3 regions of the Streptomyces sp. RLA131 genome follow, and region 1 is predicted to be linked to each of the others. Evidence: riboswitches for the same ligand, from Rfam matches in the RefSeq annotation. Region 1 holds a riboswitch; each other region holds the start of a gene.
What was found. A riboswitch is a leader RNA that binds a small molecule or an ion and turns the genes downstream of it on or off. The one in region 1 is predicted to bind S-adenosylmethionine.
Positions count from the first base shown of each region.

Region 1 (4,729 bases):
ACCTCCAGGGGCACTGGCAGGTCCTTGCCGAGACCCACACCATCGCCCTGGCCGCCGCCGAACGGGACGGCGACACCGCCGGTCAGGCCGGTGCCCACCGGGGCCTCGGCGTCGCCCACGACCGGCTCGAACGCCCCGACGAGGCCCGCGTCCACTATCTGCGCGCCCTCGACCTGTTCGCGGCGGCCGGCGGCCACGCCGGCCAGGCCCGGGTCCACCAGCACCTGGGCCGGCTGGCCGGCGCCCAGGGTCGCCCCCGGCAGGCACTCGCCCACGCCCACGAGAGCCTGCGCCACTACCGGGCCGCCGACGACCGCGGCGGCCAGTCCGCCGCACTCAACCACCTGGGCTGGTTCAACTCCCAGCTCGGCTCCCACCGCCAGGCTCTGACGTACTGTCAGCAGGCCCTGGAGCTGGCCCGGCTGACCGGCAGCTTCAGCAGCGAGGCCCACACCTGGGACAGCCTGGGCTACATCCACCGCCGGCTCGGCGAGCACACCGAGGCCGTGCACTGCTACGAGGAGGCGCTCCGGCTCTTCCGTACGACCGGCGACGTCCACAGCGAGGCCGCCGGACTGGCCTACCTCGCCGACGCCTACGAGGACGCCGCCGACGACAGCGCCGCCCACCGCGCCCGCCGGCAGGCCCTGGCCATCACCGACGACCTGGGCCTGCCCCCGACCGACCCGCTGCGCGTCAAGATCCTGCACGACCTGGCCGCCCACCCGCTGCCCCGCGCGTAGGTTCTGTAGTGGGTGGTAGGTCGTGTTCGGAGCCGGAGGGGTGTGTCCGCCGCCTGGGCGGGCGACGGCTGACGCCTGCCGGACGTGGTCAGGTGGGTGGGGGTGTGCGGTGGCCGGCCGGCCATTGCCGGAGTTCGCGGCCGGGGATTACGGGACAGCCCTCAACCCCGGCCCGCCCCCAGTACCCCGGGGAGCGCGACGGCGGCGCCCGAGGACTCCGGGCCCCGGCAGGTCGCGCGGTGCAGCCGCGCCATGTGCTCCGGACAGAGGTTGCCGCCGAAGGCCGGGTGCGCGCGCAGCCGCCGTACGTAGGCCCACAGCCGGTCGTACGCGCCGATACGGTGGACCGCGTCGGCGTCCAGGTGGAGCCGGTGCACGGTTTCGAGGTGGACGAGCGTCACCCACAGGTCCACGTCCGCCGCGGTCAGGGCGTCGCCCAGCAGATACGGTCCGGCGGCCAGCTGCCGGTCCAGCAGCTCCAGTGCCGTCAGCAGCGTCTCCGCCGCCTCCCCCGTGCGGTGCGCGGCCGGCGCCGCGCCGGCCCGCTGGGCGGCCTGGGTGATGTCCTCGTCCAGGAGTTCGCGGATGGCGTCGATGTCCGCGGCCAGGGCCCGCGGACGCAGCCGGGGGCCGCCCGCGTCCGGGTCGCCGAAGCAGGTCGCGAGGTCCCGGAGGATGTCCGGTGTGTGGTTGCTGACGATCCGTCCGCTCCACCGGTCGCTCAGCGCGGGCACGGTCAGCGGACCGCTGTAGTGGTGCCAGGTGGTCTCGTACGCCGCCCGCAGCGGCGCGAGCGGGTCGCCACCGGCGCGGTCCGGGAAGGGCAGCGCCGTGGTGCCGACCGAGTCCCGCAGACCGAGCAGGTCCAGGGTGACGGAGACACGCAGCGAGAGCGGGCAGCCGGGGGAGAGGTACACCAGGTAGCGGTGCGGGGCGGGGTAGAAGCCCCCGCCGAGGTTCGCGCCGATCCGGTTGCGGAAGCGCTGGCCGACGCGGGCCGGTGAGTGCGGGGCGTGGACGGGCCGGCCGGGGCGGAGGTCGCGACACGCCGCCGGAACCGAACTGCGCAGAGTTGTCTCGGACATGGCTCTCCCTGGGGGTGGTGGAGCTCCGGAGGGGGTCCGGGGCGCGGGGTTCGCCGCGCCTGGACCCGGGACTGCCGTGGCGGCCCGGACGACCCGGCAGGACGCGGGTCAGGACAGGACGGGGCCGGACCGGGTCAGGCGGTCGGACCGCATGCGCTGCGGAGCCGCAGCAGATCGATGTGACGGCGCCTGGTCAGGAAGCAGGCACGGCTCGCAGAGACCCGCCGGGTGGCCCGGCGGGCGCTTGCGCGGGTGCTGGCCGTCCTGGGCATCTCCGCCGGTCCCGTCACCGTCGAGGCCTCGCGCATCACGAGACCGCACTTGCCCCGCCGCACCGGCGGGACCCGGTCGTCACCCGGGGCACCCCGTCGCGGTGGAAGGGTTGCCTGTCAGCGGGCCGGGGCCGATGACCGACCGGGCCCGAACTGCCCGGTGAGCGCTGACAATCGTGACCGTCGCCAACAGTGTGAGTGCGCCCCGGCAGGCCGTCAAGAAGGCCGTACCTGTCACACGGCCCGCGGAATAGACGCCGTCCTCCCGGTGTTTGAGGTCACAGTGCGAGCTTGATCTTCCGGGGATTGCGCGGTGCTGCGGCCTCGCGTAGCGTTCCCGGCAGGTTACGAGCGTCAGCGTCAAGCCCTGGCTTGCTGACCGGCAACCCTCCTACGCGGCGGGGTGCTCCAGGTGACGACCGGGCGGGTCCGTACGGGGCCCGCAAGCGCGATGCCGGTGCGGCCCCCGGGCCCGCCGAGCCGGAGGGGTGGAGGTGATGGTGGTGCGACCCGTGCCGAGCCGCTTCGTCGTCACCGTTCTCGCCCCGCGCGGCTGCGTCCACCTGTACTCCCGGCACCACATCGACCTCCAGCGCGTCGCCGGCGCGCTCTGTTGTTCCTGACCTGTTCCCCGCCGCCGGACCCTCCTGTTCACGGTCCGGCGTTCACGTACGGTCGATCAGGAAGGCAGCCCCCTTCATGTCCGCAGCACCCCCTTCCCCCGCTTCAACGGATTCCCCCTCCTCACCCGCGTCCCCGCCCGCGCCGCTGCATCTCGCGGTCGCCCTCGACGGGGCCGGCTGGCACCCGGCCGCCTGGCGGGAGCCCGAGGCCCGCCCCCAGGACCTGCTCACGGCCGGCTACTGGACCGACCTGGTCACCGAGGCCGAGCGCGGACTGCTGGACTTCGTCACCTTCGAGGACGCCTTCGGGCTCCAGTCCTCCCGGCCCACCGAACCCGACGGGCGCACCGACGAGGTCCGCGGACGGCTGGACGCGGTGCTCATCGCCGCCCGCGTCGCACCGCTGACCCGCCACATCGGACTGGTACCGACCGTCGTCGCCACCCACACCGAGCCGTTCCACATCTCCAAGGCGATCGCCACCCTGGACTACGTCAGCACCGGCCGCGCCGGCCTGCGGGTCCAGGTGTCGTCCCGCCGGCACGAGGCGGCGCACCTGGGCCGCCGTACGCTGCCGCAGTTGCCGGCCGAGGCCTTCCAGAACGCGGCGGCCCTGACGGACCCGGTCGTACAGGAGCTGATCGCCGAGCTGTTCGACGAGGCCGCCGACCACATCGAGGTGGTACGCCGCCTGTGGGACAGCTGGGAGGACGACGCGGAGATCCGCGAGGCCGCCACCGGGCGCTTCGTTGACCGCGACAAGCTGCACTACATCGACTTCGAGGGCCGGCACTTCAGCGTCAAGGGCCCCTCGATCACCCCCCGGCCGCCCCAGGGCCAGCCGCCGGTCAGCGCGCTGGGGCACGCGAGCGTTCCGTACCGGCTGATCGGCCGGTCGGCCGACATCGGCTATGTGACCCCCCACGACAGCGACCAGGCCCGTGCCGTCGTCGCCGAGATCCGCGCCGCGCAGGCCGAGGCCGGCCGGGCGGACGAAACCGTGCACATCTTCGGCGACCTCGTGGTGTTCCTCGACGACGAACCCGGCGCGGCGGCGGACCGCAAGGCACGCCTGGACGGCCTCGCGGGCCACCCGTACACCAGCGACGCGAAGGTGTTCACCGGCACCCCCGGGCAACTGGCCGACCTCCTCCTGGACTGGCAGCGGGCCGGACTCACCGGCTTCCGGCTGCGCCCCGGCGCCATCGGCCGCGACCTGGAGGCCGTCACCCGGGGCCTGGTGCCCGAACTCCGGCGCCGCGACGCCTTCCGGCACGCGTACGAGGCCGACACCCTGCGCGGGCTGCTCGGACTCGCCCGCCCCGCCAACCGCTACGCCACCGTCTGAGCCGGAGGGATCTTCCGACCATGAGCAAGCCCCTGAAGCAGATCCATCTCGCGGCCCACTTCCCCGGCGTCAACAACACCACCGTGTGGAGCGACCCCGAGGCGGGCAGCCACGTCGAGTTCAGCTCCTTCGCGCACTTCGCGCGGACCGCCGAACGCGCCAAGTTCGACTTCCTGTTCCTCGCCGAGGGCCTGCGGCTGCGCGAACAGGGCGGCCGGATCTACGACCTGGACGTGGTGGGCCGGCCCGACACCTTCACCGTGCTGTCCGCGCTGGCCGCCGTCACCGAACACCTCGGCCTGACCGGCACCATCAACTCCACCTTCAACGAGCCGTACGAGGTGGCCCGCCAGTTCGCCAGCCTGGACCACCTCTCCGGCGGCCGCGCCGCCTGGAACGTCGTCACCTCCTGGGACGCCTTCACCGGCGAGAACTTCCGCCGGGGCGGCTTCCTCCCGCAGCAGGACCGCTACTCGCGGGCGCAGGAGTTCCTGCGGACCGCCGAGGAGCTGTTCGACTCGTGGCACGGCGACGAGATCGTGGCCGACAAGGAGTCCGGCACCTTCCTGCGCGACGCGCGGGCCGGCGCGTTCGTCCACCAGGGCCGGCACTTCGACATCGCCGGCCAGTTCAACGTCCCGCGCAGCCCGCAGGGCCG
Region 1 covers NZ_JBWDOQ010000002.1:7,751,598-7,756,326, forward strand. The annotation lists gene RWE79_RS35990 (AfsR/SARP family transcriptional regulator) at 1-743, shown strand, start outside; gene RWE79_RS35995 (glutathione S-transferase C-terminal domain-containing protein) at 905-1,828, opposite strand; SAM riboswitch class IV at 2,141-2,282, opposite strand; SAM riboswitch class IV at 2,444-2,555, shown strand; gene RWE79_RS36000 (putative leader peptide) at 2,598-2,723, shown strand; gene RWE79_RS36005 (LLM class flavin-dependent oxidoreductase) at 2,800-4,071, shown strand; gene RWE79_RS36010 (NtaA/DmoA family FMN-dependent monooxygenase) at 4,092-4,729, shown strand, end outside.

Region 2 (4,729 bases), 4.1 Mb from region 1:
ACCAGGTTCATGCCGTCGCGGATGGGGTTGACCAGGGCCACGTCGGCGAGCCGGTAGGCGGCCAGGGAGCGGGCGAAGTCGTCCTTGACGTGCAGCATGACCGGCTCCCACCCGGGGGTGCCGAACTCCTCGTTGATCTCCTCGGCGACCTGGCGTACGTCGTCGGTGTACTCGACGTACACCGGCAGATCCTGCCGCGAGGGGTACGCGAACGCGATGTGCACGACGCGGCCCTGCCACTCGGGGTGGTCGCGCAGCAGCTGACCGTAGGCGAGCAGCCCGCGCACGATGTTCTTCGACAGCTCGGTGCGGTCCACCCGGACGATGACCTTGCGGTCCGGGCCGCCCACGGCCTCACGCAGCCCGGCCAGCCGCTCCTCGACATCCGCCCGGTGGGAGCGCTCACGCAGGAAGTCGGCGTCGGCACCGAGGCCGTGCACGCCGATCCGGGTGGTGCGGCCCTGGTACGTCACCGTCAGGGCGCCCTCGTCGCGGATCACGGAGGCGCCGAGCACGGTGGCGCAGCAGTCCGCGAAGGCGTTCGCCCAGCGCCTGGTCAGGAAGGCGGCGCGGTCCGAGCCGAGGATGCCGGTCAGCACCTCGGCGGCCACGTCGTCGGGCAGCAGCCGGAAGTAGTCCGGCGGGGCCCAGGGCGTGTGCGAGAAGTGCCCCACGCGCAGATCGGGCCGGCGGGCCCGCAGCAGCTTGGGCACCAGGGCCAGGTGGTAGTCCTGCACCAGCACCGAGGCGCCCTGGGCGGCCTCCTCCGCGAGCCCGTCGGCGAAGGCGGTGTTGTAGGCCTGGTAGGCCGCCCAGTCACCTCGGAAGTCCTCGTCGAAGACCGGCTCCAGCGGAGTCTGGAACAGGAGGTGGTGGACGAACCAGAGCACGGAGTTCGCGATGCCGTTGTAGGCGGCGGCGAAGGTCCGGGGCTCGATGTCGAGCATCCGTACCTGCTGGCCGCCGCTGTCCGCCGGGTCCAGCCGTCCGCCCTGCGCCCGCGCGACCGCCGTCCGGTCCCCGTCGCCCAGGGCGGCACACACCCACACGGCGTCCGCGTCGGGCCCGATCGCGCTCAGCCCCGACACCAGCCCCCCGCCGCCGCGCTTGGCGGTCAGCGAGCCGTCCTCCTTGCGGAGGGCGTACGAAACGGGGCCGCGGTTGGACGCGACCAGTACTCGGGCGGAGTGCTTGGCGACCATGCTGACCAGCCTAGCCGCGCCGGCCCGAACCCAAACGTCGAGCGCCGCCCCGCCCTCGCGGCTACGCCGCTCTGCGCGCCGCGTATTCGGGGACCGTGAGCATCGGGGGCCGCTCCTCCGTCGCGACGTCGTGGACGCGGGGCGTGAAGCCGCCCTCGGCGCGGTCGAACTGGGTCAGGACGGGCCGTACGAGGTGGCCCCGGGCGAGCCTGAGCTGCGCCGTGCGATAGATCGTCGCGGCCATCCGGCCGAGCGCCTGCCCGTCCTGGTGACGGTGGTGGCGGACACCGACGTCGACCTGGGCGAGGGCGTCCAGGCCCACCGTGTTGAGGGAGTCGATGAGCATGCCGAGCTCGACGCCGTAGCCCACCGGGAACGGCAGCTGCTCCAGCAGCGAGCGCCGGGCCGCGTACTCGCCGCCCAGCGGCTGGACGAAGCCGGCCAGCTGCGGCCAGTGCAGGTTGAGCAGGGGCCGGGCGACGAGCTCGGTGACCCGGCCGCCGCCCGCCGGGACGACGGTGCCGCCCGTTTCGAGGGGGCGGTCGTACATGGCCTTGACCAGCTGCACGCCGGGGTCGGTCAGCAGCGGGCCGATGATCCCGGACACGAAGCGCGCGTCGAAGTCCCGCAGGTCGGCGTCGACGAAGGCGACGATCTCCCCGCTGGTGGCGAGCAGGGACCGCCACAGCACCTCGCCCTTGCCGGGCAGGGCCGGCAGCCGGGGCAGCACCGCGTCGCGGTGCACGACGGTCGCGCCGGCGGCCTCGGCGACGGCGGCGGTACGGTCCGTCGAACCGGAGTCCATCACCACCAGCTCGTCGACGAGCGGTACGGCGTCACTCATCAGCTCACGGCGGATGGTCTCCACGATCGTCCCGACCGTGGACTCCTCGTTGAGCGCGGGCAGCACCACGCTCACCGTCCCGCTCGGGCCCGCCGACCGTTTCGCGGCGAGCAGGGTCGAGAGCGGCCTGCGGTCCGCGGACCACGACCGGCGCTCCAGCCAGTCGGCTACCTCGTCAAGCACGTGCGGCTCCGTTCTGTCGGAGTTGTCCCCCCTCCGGCAGGGCGGTCTGTCGCATCTGTCTCGATGGACGGACTGCCTATGACCAGGTTCGGGGTCGTCGGTTACAGTCTTGAACACGAGACATGACCATCGTATGTCCACGATGATCTGGGCTTGTTACGTCTTCGGACGACAAATGCGGTGGCCCTGTGCCAGTGCGTCACCGCCATACCGCTCATCCAGAGGGGCAGAGGGAACGGCCCGTTGAAGCCCCGGCAACCCTCCCGCCGACCGCGAGGTCCAGGTGGGGAAGGTGCCAATTCCGTCTCGCGGCGAAATGCGCCGCGGGGAAGATGAGGAGAAAGGGCCTCGCCTCCATGGCTGCGCAGACCATTTCCGCAGATCACACCTCTGTTTCCGCCGCTTTCGGCCCCGCTGTCGCGCTGTCCTGCCGCGAATGCGGCACGCGCTTCCCGCTGACGCCGATCTTCGCCTGCCAGGAGTGTTTCGGGCCGCTCGAAGTGGCCTACGACCTCCCCACCGGTGACCCGGAGCGGCTGCGCAAGCAGATCGAGGCCGGCCCGGACAACATCTGGCGCTACGCGCCGCTGCTCCCGGTCCCGGCCGACGTGACCACCAAGCCGAACCTGAACCCCGGCTTCACCAAGCTCGTCAAGGCCGACAACCTCGCCCGCGAGCTGGGCATCACCGGCGGCCTGCACATCAAGGACGACTCCGGCAACCCGACCCACTCGTTCAAGGACCGGGTCGTCGCCATCGCCCTGGAGGCCGCCCGCACCTTCGGCCTCACCACCTTGTCCTGCTCCTCCACCGGCAACCTGGCCGGCGCCGTCGGTGCCGCCGCCGCCCGCGCCGGCTTCCGCTCCTGCGTGTTCATCCCGCACGACCTGGAGGCCGGCAAGGTCGTGATGGCCGCGGTCTACGGCGGCCAACTGGTCGGCATCGAGGGCAACTACGACGACGTCAACCGCTTCTGCAGCGAGCTGATCGGCGACCCGATCGGCGAGGGCTGGGGCTTCGTCAACGTCAATCTGCGCCCCTACTACGGCGAGGGCTCCAAGACCCTGGCGTACGAGATCTGCGAGCAGCTCGGCTGGCGGCTGCCGGACAACATCGTCATCCCGATCGCCTCGGGCTCGCAGCTCACCAAGATCGACAAGGGTCTCCAGGAGCTGATCAAGCTCGGCCTGGTGGCGGACAGGCCCTACCGGATCTACGGCGCCCAGGCCGAGGGCTGCTCGCCGGTCTCCACCGCCTTCAAGGCCGGCCACGACGTCGTACGCCCGCAGAAGCCGAAGACGATCGCCAAGTCGCTGGCGATCGGCAACCCGGCCGACGGCCCGTACGTCCTGGACATCGCGCGCCGCACCGGCGGCGCGGTGGAGGACGTCACCGACGAGGAGTGCGTGGCCGCGATCAAGCTGCTGGCCCGTACCGAGGGCATCTTCGCCGAGACGGCGGGCGGGGTGACGGTCGGTGTCCTGAAGAAGCTGATCGACAGCGGCCTGCTCGACCCGGCCGAGGAGACGGTCGTCCTCAACACCGGCGATGGCCTGAAGACCCTGGACGCCGTGGCCGACACCACCGGGCCGACGGCCACGATCAAGCCCAGCCTCGACGCGTTCCGTGCCGCCGGCCTGTCCGGCTGACCCCGACTCCCGTCTGCCCGACTGAAGGTGAATCCCGAATCATGAGCGCTTCCGTCCGCATCCCGACCATCCTTCGCACCTACACCGGCGGACAGTCCGAGGTGCCCGCCGAGGGCACGACGCTGGCCGAGGTCATCGCGTCCCTGGAGGCGAACCACCCGGGCATCTCCGCGCGGGTGCTCGACGACACGGGCAAGCTGCGCCGCTTCGTCAACGTGTACGTCAACGACGACGACGTCCGTTTCTCCGAGGGGCTGCAGACGTCCGTGGCGGACGGCGCGAGCGTCTCGATCATCCCGGCGGTCGCCGGCGGCTGCTGAGCCGGGCGCTGAGCCCGCGCTGAGCCCGCGCTGAGCCCGCGCTGAGCCCGCGCTGAGCCCGCGCTGAGCCCGCGCTGAGCCCGCTCAGAAGGTGCGCACAGGTGCCCCGTCCTCGGTGGTGAGGGCGGGGCACCTGTGTGCTGAGCGGTAGTTGAATGGCGGTACAGTGGCCGCAGAGACCCTGACAATTCCTTTCCGCGAGCGGCGATTTATCGCCAAATTCACGCGTTGAATGTCGTGTTGGTCAGTTATGTCCGGTCCGAGTTGCCCCGGATTATGTTTCAATTCCCCCTTTTTGTCGTTCTGTTGTGCCCAGAATTCTCGTCCGATTGACCTGTTGCAGAGGGCATCCGGGCAGATACATTCAGCGGCGGTCGACGCGTTCCGGCGCACGCCCCCTGGGCTGTAGGGGGTGAGGTCTGACCCGGGTTCGCGAGGTGCGGATCTGCGAAGGGCCAGTAATAGGGGAGTTAGGAATGGCTCAGGGCACCGTCAAGTGGTTCAACGCGGAGAAGGGGTACGGCTTCATCG
Region 2 covers NZ_JBWDOQ010000002.1:3,605,709-3,610,437, reverse strand. The annotation lists gene RWE79_RS17275 (alpha,alpha-trehalose-phosphate synthase (UDP-forming)) at 1-1,202, opposite strand, end outside; gene RWE79_RS17270 (glucosyl-3-phosphoglycerate synthase) at 1,264-2,229, opposite strand; SAM riboswitch class I at 2,441-2,568, shown strand; gene thrC (threonine synthase) at 2,586-3,878, shown strand; gene RWE79_RS17260 (ubiquitin-like small modifier protein 1) at 3,920-4,198, shown strand; gene RWE79_RS17255 (cold-shock protein) at 4,675-4,729, shown strand, end outside.
Region 2: linked by a shared signal. The riboswitch ahead of thrC (threonine synthase) and the one ahead of RWE79_RS36000 (putative leader peptide) in region 1 are both predicted to bind S-adenosylmethionine.

Region 3 (4,729 bases), 5.5 Mb from region 1:
GCGTACTGGTCTTCCTGGCCGGACCCCCGGCGACCGGGGCCGTGTGCCGGCAGGCCGTCTGGTTCGCCCACTGGGGCGTGATCCCCGACGAGCTCTGGAACGGCCGGCTGCCCGCCGCGCGGCTGACCCTCCCGCACGGCTGCCCCACCCCGGACTTCACCAAGTCACCGGTGCTCTCGGTGCTCACCGCCCTGTTCGTGCACGGCAGTTGGGTGCATCTGCTCGGCAACATGCTTTTTCTGCACGTCTTCGGCGACAACGTCGAGAACCGGATGGGCCGGGCACGCTTCCTGCTCTTCTACCTGGCCGCCGGCTATCTGGCCACCTACGGCTACGCCCTGGCCCACGCCGGCTCGACGCAGACCCTCGTCGGCGCCTCCGGGGCGATCTCCGGGGTGCTCGGGGCGTATCTGTTCCTCTGTCCGCGGGCCCGGGTGACCAGCCTCTTCCCCTTCCTGTTCTTCCTGCCGCTGCGCTTCCCCGCCTGGATGGTGCTCTGTTTCTGGTTCGTCCTGCAGTGGCTGGCGGCCCGGATCAGCCAGCAGGGCCCCGGGGTCGCCTACCTTGCACATGTCATCGGGTTCGTCTTCGGATTCCTGTGCACCTGGGTCTGCTTCCGGCGACCGCATAGGCTTGAGGCCGCCCCGCCGGGCGCACCCTCGGCCACCCAAGGAGATCTTCAGCCGTGATCACCGCGATCGTCCTCATCCAGACCAGCGTCGACCGTATCCCCGAGATCGCGGAGGCCATCGCCGCCCTGGACGGGGTCAGCGAGGTCTACTCCGTGACCGGCACCTACGACCTGGTCGCCATGGTCCGGGTGGCCCGCCACGACGACCTGGCCGACGTCATCCCCGGCCGCATCAGCAAGATCCCCGGCGTCGAGGCCACCGATACCCATGTGGCCTTCCGCACCTACTCCCAGCACGACCTGGAGGCCGCGTTCTCCATCGGCCTGGACGCCTGAGTCAGCCCCGGTCGGGCACGCAACGGCCTTCCTCGGTGCGGTAGTTCCAGGCGGCTCCGTCGCGTACCAGCTCCGCGACGGCCGCCAGGAACCGGTCGACGTGCTCGTCGGGGGTGCCGGCGCCGAAGGAGACCCGGATGGCGTTGAGGGTGGCGTCGCCACCGCAGTCACCGGGCTCGTCGCGGTCGCCGAGCAGCGTACGCACCAGCGGATGGGCGCAGAACAGGCCGTCGCGGACCCCGATGCCATACTCGGCGGAGAGCGCGGCCGCGAAGTGCGAGCTGTTCCAGCCCGCCACCACGAAGGAGATGACGCCGACGCGCGGGGCGTCGTCACCGAAGAGGGAGAGCACCTTCACCTGCGGCACCTCGGCCAGACCGGCCCGCACCCGGGCGACGAGGTCCTGTTCACGGGCGACGAGGTCCTCGAACCCGGCCTCGGTGAGGGCGCGGCACGCGGACGCGATGGCGTAGACGCCGATGACGTTGGGCGAGCCGGCCTCGTGCCGGGCGGCGGTCTCGTGCCACTCGACGTCCACCCGGCCGTCCTCGCCCCGTGCCACCCGGCGCGAGGCACCGCCGCCGGCGAGGTACGGCTCGGCGGCGCGCAGCCAGTCGGCCCGCCCCGCGAGCACGCCCGAACCGAACGGGGCGTAGAGCTTGTGGCCGGAGAAGGCCACCCAGTCCACGTCCAGCTCCGCCACGTCCACCGGGTGGTGCGGGGCCAGTTGGGCGGCGTCCAGGACGATCCGGGCGCCGTGGGCGTGCGCGGCGGCGGCCAGCTCCCGTACCGGCCACAGCTCGCCGGTGACATTGGACGCGCCGGTCACACAGACCAGCGCCGGACGGTCCTGATCGCGGCCGGCCGCCAGCGCCCGGGTCAGGACGGCGACGGCCTCGCCGGGGGTGCGCGGCGCGGGCAGGCAGGTCAGGTCGGTGTCGCGCCAGGGCAGCAGCGCGGCGTGGTGCTCGGTCTCGAAGACGTACACCTGGGTCCCGGCCGGGACGGCGGCGGCCAGCAGGTTCAGCGAGTCCGTCGTCGAGCGGGTGAAGACCACCTGGTCGTCCTCCCGGCAGCCCAGGAACTCCGCCACCGTCCGCCGGCTCTGCTCGAACAGGTCCGTGGACAGCTGCGACAGGTACCCGGCCCCCCGGTGCACGCTGCCGTAGTACGGCGCGTAGGCGGCGACGTCGTCCCAGACCCGCTGGAGGGCGGGGGCGCTGGCGGCGTAGTCGAGGGCCGCGTACGTCACCTCGCCGCCGGTCACCAGCGGTACGAGGACATCGCGGCCGAGCACGGGCAGCGGGGTGCGGACGGACTGGTTCACGGGAGCAGACATGACAGAACTCCTGGGGGCGGCAGAGCGTGAGCGAGCAGGGAAGTGCCCTCGGCGCGGCCGCGACAGGCACGGACAGAGCGACGGGAGGGCAGGGAAAGCCGAAAACCGGGCCTCGGGCCCTATCGCATTCGCTTGCTCATCAGAAGAACTCCCGGATCCGCGCTTGCCGTGAGCCTCGCTGCTCACGGCCTGGTCATCACCCGGGGCACCCCGCCGCAGAAGGAGGGTTGCCGGACAGCGAGCCGGGGCTTGTGCGCTGTCACTCGTGACCTGCCGAAAATCATGCCACACGCGCTCCGCCGCGCAAGCGCCGGTCCGTATCGCGGACACCACGCTCCCCGTTCGCCGGACCGGCCGCGGAATCGCCCGGCCGGCGAACGGGGACAAGCGCGGCCACGGCACCGGCCGCGCCTTGGTACTGCCTGCGCCTTGGTACTGCCTGCGCCCTGGTACCGGCTGCGCCCTGGTACCGGCCGCCCCCTGGTACCGGCTACGCCTTGGTCGCCGCCGCCCAGCGCTCCAGCGTGCCCGCGGCCGAGCCGGAGTCGATCGACTCGGCGGCGCGGGTCATCGCGCGGCCGATCTGCTCGGTCAGCGTGCCCTCGCCCGGCTCGAACGCGACCAGCGCCGCAGCCGAGTTGAGCAGCACCGCGTCCCGTACCGGCCCCGGCTCACCGGCGAGGACCCGGCGGGCCACCTCCGCGTTGTACGAGGCGTCGGCGCCGCGCAGCGCCTCGACCGGCACCAGCTCGATGCCCACGTCACGTGGGTCGAAGGGCACCTGCGTGACGGCGCCGTCCCGCACCGTCCACACCTGGGAGGTGGCGGTCGTGGTCAGCTCGTCCAGCCCGTCGTCGCCGCGGAAGACCAGCGCCGAGGAACCCCGCTTGGCCAGTACGCCGGCCATGAGCCCGGCCATCCGGGTGTCGAAGCAGCCGATCGCGGAGGCCGTCACCCGGGCCGGGTTGGTGAGCGGGCCGAGGATGTTGAACGAGGTCGGCACGCCCAGGTCCCGCCGGACCTTGCCCACGAACCGCATGGCGGGGTGGAACTTGGCCGCGAAGCAGAAGGTGATGCCGGTCTCCTCGACGATCTCGGCGACCCGCTGCGGTGACAGCTCCAGGTTGATCCCCAGCCGCTCCAGTACGTCGGAGGATCCGCTCGCCGAGGACGCCGCCCGGTTGCCGTGCTTGACCACCCGGACCCCGGCGCCCGCGATGACGATCGCCGACATCGTGGAGATGTTGACCGTCTTGGCGCGGTCGCCGCCGGTGCCGACGATGTCGACGGCCGGTCCGGGGATCAGCAGCGGCTCGGCGTGCGCGTACATCGCCTCGACGAGGCCGAGCACCTCCTCGACCGTCTCGCCCTTGGCGCGCAGCGCCACCATGAAGCCGGCGATCTGCGCGTCGCTCGCCTCACCGTTCATGATCCGGTTCATCGCCCACGCGGTGTCGGCGGCGGTCAGGTCCTGCCCGGACAACAACGCGCTCAACAGGTCGGGCCAGCTCATGAACCGCTCCTCGCTCCCAGTGACGGACGTCTGCGAAGCCTATCGGCGCCGGGGCACGGCAAAGGGCCCCGTCCAACCCACGGACGAGGCCCTTCCCGGTGGCACAGCGCTACGGAGTCAGTGGTGGCCGTCGCCGCTCATGATCTCCTTGTACTCCTCGCCGGTCGGCTTCGGGATCTGCGTGTCCCTGCCGTACAGGCTGTGGGACAGCTTCGACCGGAGCTTCGCGATCCGTCCGGCCTTGCGCTCGACACCGTTCTCGTCGACCTCGGGCCCGATCTCCAGCGGCCGCGGCTGGTCGTGCTGCGTGAGCGTGTACAGCGCGCCCTGCGGCAGGGGCTCGTGGATCTCGATGAACTCACCGTGCGGCAGCCGCTTGATGATGCCGGTCTCGCGGCCGTGCAGCACCTTGTCGTGGTCCCGTCGCTGCAGGCCCAGCGCGATCCGCTTGGTGGCGATGAAGACCAGCACCGGCAGCACGAACACACCGATCCGGACGATCCACGTGATCGTGTTGATCGACAGGTGGAAGCGGGTGGCGAACAGGTCGTTGCCACCGCCGACCATCAGGATGATGTAGACGCTTATCCACGCGGCACCGATGCCGGTACGGACCGGCTTGTTGCGCGGGCGGTCCAGCAGGTGGTGCTCCCGCTTGTCGCCGGTGGCCCAGGACTCGATGAACGGCCAGGCGCCCAGGAAGGCCAGCACCACCGGGAAGACGATCAGCGGGATGAAGACACCCAACTGGAGCGTGTGGCCCCAGGCGTTGATCTCCCAGCTCGGCATGACACGGATCAGGCCCTCGGCGAAGCCCATGTACCAGTCGGGCTGCGCGTCGGTCGACACCTGGTCGGGACGGTACGGCCCGTAGGACCAGACCGGGTTGATCGACACCAGGGCCGCCATG
Region 3 covers NZ_JBWDOQ010000002.1:2,242,359-2,247,087, forward strand. The annotation lists gene RWE79_RS11175 (rhomboid family intramembrane serine protease) at 1-689, shown strand, start outside; gene RWE79_RS11180 (Lrp/AsnC family transcriptional regulator) at 686-967, shown strand; gene RWE79_RS11185 (aminotransferase class V-fold PLP-dependent enzyme) at 969-2,306, opposite strand; SAM riboswitch class IV at 2,461-2,577, opposite strand; gene trpD (anthranilate phosphoribosyltransferase) at 2,797-3,819, opposite strand; gene qcrB (cytochrome bc1 complex cytochrome b subunit) at 3,937-4,729, opposite strand, start outside.
Region 3: linked by a shared signal. The riboswitch ahead of RWE79_RS11185 (aminotransferase class V-fold PLP-dependent enzyme) and the one ahead of RWE79_RS36000 (putative leader peptide) in region 1 are both predicted to bind S-adenosylmethionine.